Regions from separate parts of the Actinomadura sp. NPDC048955 genome, predicted to be linked through region 3. Evidence: riboswitches for the same ligand, from Rfam matches in the RefSeq annotation. Region 3 holds a riboswitch; each other region holds the start of a gene.
What was found. A riboswitch is a leader RNA that binds a small molecule or an ion and turns the genes downstream of it on or off. The one in region 3 is predicted to bind thiamine pyrophosphate.
Positions count from the first base shown of each region.

Region 1: another riboswitch for thiamine pyrophosphate. It lies ahead of thiO (glycine oxidase ThiO); the one in region 3 lies ahead of thiC (phosphomethylpyrimidine synthase ThiC).
Region 2: another riboswitch for thiamine pyrophosphate. It lies ahead of AB0C84_RS38270 (cytosine permease); the one in region 3 lies ahead of thiC (phosphomethylpyrimidine synthase ThiC).

Region 1 is NZ_JBEZJI010000001.1:68,737-70,931, reverse strand. Features, by position in the region: gene AB0C84_RS00345 (FAD-dependent oxidoreductase) at 1-959, opposite strand, end outside; TPP riboswitch at 1,066-1,179, shown strand; gene thiO (glycine oxidase ThiO) at 1,169-2,195, shown strand, end outside.
Region 2 is NZ_JBEZJI010000065.1:27,491-29,685, forward strand. Features, by position in the region: gene AB0C84_RS38270 (cytosine permease) at 1-1,032, opposite strand, end outside; TPP riboswitch at 1,026-1,143, opposite strand; gene AB0C84_RS38275 (rhodanese-like domain-containing protein) at 1,218-1,553, opposite strand; gene AB0C84_RS38280 (subtilase-type protease inhibitor) at 1,757-2,062, shown strand; gene AB0C84_RS38285 (hypothetical protein) at 2,174-2,195, opposite strand, start outside.
Region 3 is NZ_JBEZJI010000062.1:40,454-42,648, reverse strand. Features, by position in the region: gene thiC (phosphomethylpyrimidine synthase ThiC) at 1-1,229, opposite strand, end outside; TPP riboswitch at 1,225-1,338, opposite strand; gene AB0C84_RS37650 (hypothetical protein) at 1,388-2,195, opposite strand, start outside.

The sequences.
Region 1 (2,195 bases), on a different contig from region 3:
AAGTACGGGGCGGCGTCGTACACGGCCTCCTGGCCGAGGAGGGTCGCGGCGGCGACCTCCGGGGCGTTCAGCGCCGCGTCCCAGTGCTCGACGAGGAGCCGCCGCCCGTAGCGGTGCGACCACCAGGCGGCGCAGTCGCCGACCGCGACGACGTCCGGGCGCAGCGCGCCGGGGTCCTCCTCGCCCATGTAGGTCCGGAACGAGCCGTCGGTGACGACGCCGCGCTCCAGCAGCAGCCCGGAGCCCTCCAGCCACGACAGGACGGGACGGACCCCGACGCCGACGACCACCTCGTCGGCCTCGACGCGGCCGCCTCCGGCGAGGGCGAGGCCGCCGTCGCGCACCTCCGCGACCTTGACCCCGGTCCGCAGCTCGACGCCCGCCTCGGCGTACCAGGGGGCGGTGAGCACGCCGGCCTCGGGGCCGAGTGCGCCCGCCAGCGGGGTGTCGGCCGCCTCCACGACGGTGACCGCGCAGCCCCGGCGGGCCGCGGCCGTGGCGACCTCGGCGCCGATCCAGCCGGCACCGACGATCACGATGCGGGCGCCGGGGGTGAGCCGGGCGCGCAGGTCGCGCGCCTCGTCGATCGTGCGCAGCACATGCTGGCGCCCCTCCCCCGGCAGCGTGATCGGGGCGGCGCCGGTCGCGATCACGAGCCCGTCGAAGGGCAGCCCGCCCGCCGTGGACGCCACCGTTCCGCCGCGTCCGGGCCCGTCCAGCCGCAGGCCGGTGGCGCGCTCGCCGAGCAGCAGCTCGCAGCGCAGCGCGTCCCAGTCGGCGTCGACGGTCGTGTCGTCGGACTCGCCCGCGAGGACGGCCTTCGACAGCGGCGGCCGGTCGTAGGGCCGGTGCCGCTCCGCCGACACGAGGGTCAGCGCGCCCTCGTACCCCTTGCTCCGCAGGGCCTCCACGGCGCGCACGCCGGCCAGCCCGCCACCCACGACGATGACCCTCTCCATGGAGGTCACCCTAACGGGCGGCGATCCGGGAGTGGACAGGTGTCCAGGCAGTTGCCCGGTTCCCCGAGGTCGTAAGGTGGGGGCCAGCAGAACGGCACAGCAGAACAGCACAGAGCGCGGGAGTCCGGTGCGACCGGGCTGAGAGGGCGGCTGAACGGGCCGCCGACCGCCACGACCTGATCCGGATCATGCCGGCGAAGGGAGCGCGCATGCAGATCGTCATCATCGGCGCCGGGGTGGTCGGCCTCGCCACCGCCTGGCGCGCCGCCGCCGGCGGCGCCGCCGTCACCGTCGTCGACCCCGCGCCCGCGTCCGGGGCCTCCTCGGTGGCGGCGGGCATGCTCACCCCGGTCAGCGAGCTGACCTACGGCGAGGAGCCGCTGCTGCGGCTCGGCCTCGCCTCCCGCGACCGGTACGGCGCGTTCGTCGCCGAACTGGAGGAGCTGACCGGCCTGGAGACCGGCTACCGCACCGACGGGATCATCGAGGTCGCGTTCGACTCCGACGACCTGCGGCACCTGGACGACCTGCGCCGCTTCCAGGAGAGCCTGGGCATCCCCGTCGAGGCGCTCACCCGCCGCGAGTGCCGGCGGCTGGAGCCGATGCTCGCGCCCGGCGTGCGCGGCGGTCTGCTCGCCCCCGAGGACGGCTCGGTCGACCCACGCAGGCTCGCCCCGGCGCTACTGGCGGCGTGCGAGCGGCTGGGGGTCCGGCTCGTGCGGCGGCGGGCCGAGCGCGTCGTCGTCGAGAACGACGCCGCCGCCGGCGTGGGCCTGGACGACGGCACCGTGCTCCGCGCGGACCGGGTGCTGCTGGCCGCGGGGCCGTGGTCGGGCGACCTCGGCGGCCTGCCTCCCGGGACCGTTCCACCCGTCCGCCCGGTCAAGGGCCAGGTGATCCGGCTGCGCACCCGCGCGCCCTTCCTGCGGCGCCCGACCCGCGGCCTCGTCCGGGGCTCCTCGGTCTACCTGGTGCCGCGCGCGGACGGCGAGATCGTCCTCGGCGCCACGCAGGAGGAGCTGGGCTTCGACACGCGGGTCACCGCCGGCGGGCTCTGGGAGCTGCTGCGCGACGCCCGCGAGCTGCTGCCGGGCATCACCGAGCTGGAGTTCGCGGAGGTCACCGCCGGGCTGCGGCCCGGCTCCCCCGACAACGCGCCCGTGATGGGGCCGACCGCGCTGCCCGGGCTGCTCGTGGGCACGGGGCACTTCCGCAACGGCATCCTGCTCACGCCCG
Region 2 (2,195 bases), on a different contig from region 3:
CAGGAAGCCCGCGTAGTCGCCGATGTCCAGGACCAGCGCGAGCACGGTGATGCCGATGCCGAGCGCCACGCTCAGCACCCGGCGGTCGGCCCGGGGGAACAGGTTCTGGATCGACACCGCCGTGGAGTAGGTGTCGGCGAACGACTGGTCGGCCTCCCGCAGCACGAACACCGCGAAGAACACCACGCCCAGCGAGGCGCCGAGGAATGGGTCGAAGATCCTTTCCGAATCGCCCGCGACCAGCGCCAGCGCGAGCAGCCCGAGGACGTAGGCGACGATCTGCGTGACGGAGTAGCCGACGGCCGCGGCGCCGAACGCCCCGCGCTCGGTGCGCGCGTGCCGGGTGTAGTCGGCGGCGACCGGGACCCAGGAGATCGACACGGCCAGCGCGGCGTCGGCGCCGAGCCAGAACCCGCCCCACGAGCCCTGCGTCAGGTCGGGCAGCGGCTCCTGGACGAGCCGGACGTAGAAGTACACGAGCGCGATCGCCACCGCGACGGTCACGTAGCGGCGCAGCAGCCGCACCGAGCCGAGCGGCCAGACCGTCAGCACGGTCGTGATCGCGCCGGCGGCGACCACGTAGCCCCAGCGCGGGACGCCGTCCCACAGCTCGCGGGCGGCGTCGGCGATGACGATCAGCTCGAACGTCCCCCACCCGATCAGCTGGGCGATGTTGAGGACGGTCGGCGCGTACGACAGCCGCGCCCCGAACAGGCCGCGCAGCAGCACCATCGCGGGCTGCCCGGTGCGCGCCCCGGGCACGGCGGCGAGGCCGAGCATCAGCCCGCCGAGGGCCGTCCCGACGGCCATCGCGACGATGCCCGCCATGATCGAGATCGTCGGTCGGCCGTCGGCGTCCGGCGCGAGGACGGTGTAGGCGCCGGAGAAGGCCAGGAGGCTGACGCCGAGGTTCCCCCAGAAGGCGCTCTGGTCCCAGAATCCGAGGACCTTCGGGGCGGGCTCGTCGAGGGTGAACGGGACCTCGTCGCGGGCGCGCTCGCCCTCAGGGCGCTTTTCGACATCGGACGTCACGGGACGCACACTCCCTACGCCGGCATTACCCGGACAGGTTCATGCGGTCGGCGACGCCTCGGAGGCCGCCCTCTCAGCCCGGCTGTGGCCCGAGCTCCCGCGGTTATCGGTCAGGCCCGATCGTACAACCGCCCGTCCTCCCCCAAAAGAGGGCATCCGGGTCAGATCACTCGGCGTCCGCCCGATCAGGCGACATAGGGCGGGCCGTCCCCCGCGCCCTCCATCGGGCGCCCGGCGCCGGCCCACCCGTGCATGCCGTCGTCGACGTTCCTCGCCAGCCACCCCGCCTGGTTCAGCGCGGACGTGACCTGCGCGGACCGCGCCCCGGACCGGCAGATCACGTAGACCTCCCGGTCGCGCGGGACCTCCCCGGCGCGGTCGCCGAGCTGGCGCATGGGGATGTGGACCGCCGCGGGCGCGTGGCCCGCGTCCCACTCGTCCTGTTCCCGGACGTCCAGCAGGTAGCCGTCCTGCGGAACGTCCGCGGCGACAACGGCCGGTACGTCTTCCCCGAAATTCATCACACCCCCCATGGAACCGCGCGAAGCCCCCCTGCGTCGAATCACGCATGCGGTATCGGACGCTCCTTTTCGCAGCGCCCGGGCTGGCCATGCTCCTGTCCACGGCCGCCTGCGGCGACGAACAGGCAAACGGAAACTCCGCCGGAGGGCCTTCGGGCACGACGTCCGTGCAGCCGTCCGGCTCACCGGCGGACACACTCACCGTGCAGGTCAAGGCCTCCAAGGAGGCGCCCGCCAAGACCTGGCGGCTGACCTGCGAGCCGCCCGGCGGCGACCATCCCGAGGCGGCCGGCGCCTGCGCGGCGCTCACCAAGGTGAAGGAACCCTTCGCACCCGTCCCCAAGGACCAGATGTGCACCAAGATCTACGGCGGTCCGGAGATCGCCACGGTCAAGGGCACCTGGCGGGGCAAGCAGATCGACACCACGTTCACCCGCGACGACGGCTGCCAGCTGCACCGCTGGAGCCAGATCGGCCCGGTCTTCGGGAACGTCCCGAAGGTCCGCTGACCCTTCCGCCGGTCCGGACGAGCCATCCCCGTTCCGGCTCCGTCCACCGACCCGAGTGTCAGGCCCCGGCGCCCGCCGGGGCCTGACGCCTTTCGCGGCGCGGAACGCGGATCAGAACAGGCCGCCGAGGCTG
Region 3 (2,195 bases):
AGCGTGTAGAACGGCGCCTCGTCGCACCACTCCTGCTGCAGATCGACGTTCTCCTTGATCTTGTGCATGGGGACGTGTCCGGGCCCCTCGTTCATCACCTGGTTGCCGAACCGCGCGGCGATCCGCGTCAGCTCGCCCTGGGTGCGCAGCTCGGCGAACTGGGCCTCGTCGTTGGCGTCCGCGATGGAGCCGGGACGCAGCCCGTCCCCGAGCGACCAGGTCACGTCGTAGGCGGCGAAGATCTCGCACAGCTCCTCGAAACGGGTGTAGAGGAAGTTCTCCTCGTGGTGCGCCAGGCACCACGCCGCCATGATCGATCCGCCCCGCGACACGATCCCGGTCTTGCGCCGCGCCGTCAGCGGCACGTAGGACAGCAGCACTCCGGCGTGGACGGTCATGTAGTCCACGCCCTGCTCCGCCTGCTCGATCACGGTGTCGCGGAAGACCTCGTAGGTGAGCTCCGCCGGGTCGCCGCCGACCTTCTCGACCGCCTGGTACAGCGGGACGGTCCCGACCGGCACGGGCGAGTTACGCAGGATCCACTCGCGCGTGGTGTGGATGTCGCGGCCCGTCGACAGGTCCATGATCGTGTCGGCGCCCCAGCGGGTCGCCCACGTCATCTTCTCGACCTCGTCCTCGATCGAGGACGCGACGGCCGAGTTGCCGATGTTGGCGTTGACCTTCACCAGGAAGTTGCGCCCGATCACCATCGGCTCGATCTCGGGATGGTTGACGTTGGCGGGCAGCACCGCGCGCCCGGCGGCCAGCTCGTCCCGGACGAACTCCGGGGACACGCCCTCGCGCAGCGCGGCGAACTCCATCTCCGGCGTGATCTCCCCGCGCCGCGCGTAGGCGCGCTGCGTGACCGCGCCGCCGGTGGCGCGCCGCGGCCGCCTCGGCAGGGCGTCCTCGCCGTCGGCCAGGGGGAGGCCGCCTGCGCCCGCGGGGGAGGCGGGGGGCGACGAGCGGCGCCCGTCGTCCTCGGGGCGCGCCGCCCGCCCCTCGTAGGGGGCGGTGTCGCCGCGCTCGGCGATCCAGGACTCCCGCAGCGGCGGCAGGCCCCTGCGTACGTCGGTCTCCTTCCCAGGATCGGTGTACGGCCCGGACGTGTCGTACAGGACGACGACGTCGCCGCTGGTCAGCGGCACCTCCCGCATCGGGACCCGGACATCCGGGCGCGAGCCCTGCAGGTAGGTCTTGCGGGCAGCTGGAACCACAGGTTCGGTCATGACGACTCGATCTCTCCCTACGCCGGCATTACCCGGTCAGGTTCATGCGGTCAGCGGCCGTCCCAGCCGCTATCTCAGCCCGGTTCGCCGGGCCCCCGCGATCTGTCGCCACGACGTTAACCCGGGCCGCCCCGGTTGCCGCAACCGCCGGCCATGGGCTAGAACGCGCCCGCGCGGAGCGCGGCGGGCAGGGCCAGGACCAGGGTGCGCAGGGGGTCCGGGGCGGACGGCGATCGCTCCAGCTCAACCCGGGCCTCGGCGTCGTCGCCGCCGATCCGCAGCGTGGCCGAGCGGCGGCCGTCGATGCCGGTGACGACGTGGCCGTCGCCGGTCGCGCGGGTGCTGCCGAGGAGCATCCCGCCGGCGGTGTGGAAGGACGGCTCGCGCGGGCCGCGCACGAACCCGAGGGGGCGGCCGGCCGCGTCGAGGACGCGCACGCGGTCGCGGCCCGGCAGCCGGGACGGGCCGCGGACCACCAGCAGCGCGGTGGCGTGGGGGTCGCGCAGCACGGTGGTCCGGCTGCCGCGCCGGCGGCAGGCCACCGCGAGGACCGTGCCGCCGCGCCGGTCGCGGTACCGGCCCCTGCCGTCCACGACGAGGTGGCGGGCCCGGGCCAGGACGCCCTCGGCGGGCGGCGGCACCTCCTCGCCCTCCTCGTCGACGACGCGCCAGGCCGCGCCGAGGGCGTCCGCGGCCGCGCTCCGGGCGGCCGGAAGCCACCCGGACGGGAGCGACCCGCTGTTCAGCAGGGTCACCGCCCTTCCGTCGACCTCGGCGACGGTCTCGACGCCCGGCGCCTGCTCCGGGTCGAGCCAGAGCGTCCAGACGGGGTCGCCGACGGGCCACCTGATCCCCATCGCTTCCACGGCCGCGGCCGGGACGGCCGCCCTTCGCCTGCCGCGGCGCAGGGCCACCCCCTTCTCGCCGATGGTCACGATGAGGCGGGTCCGGTGGATCCGGGCCGCC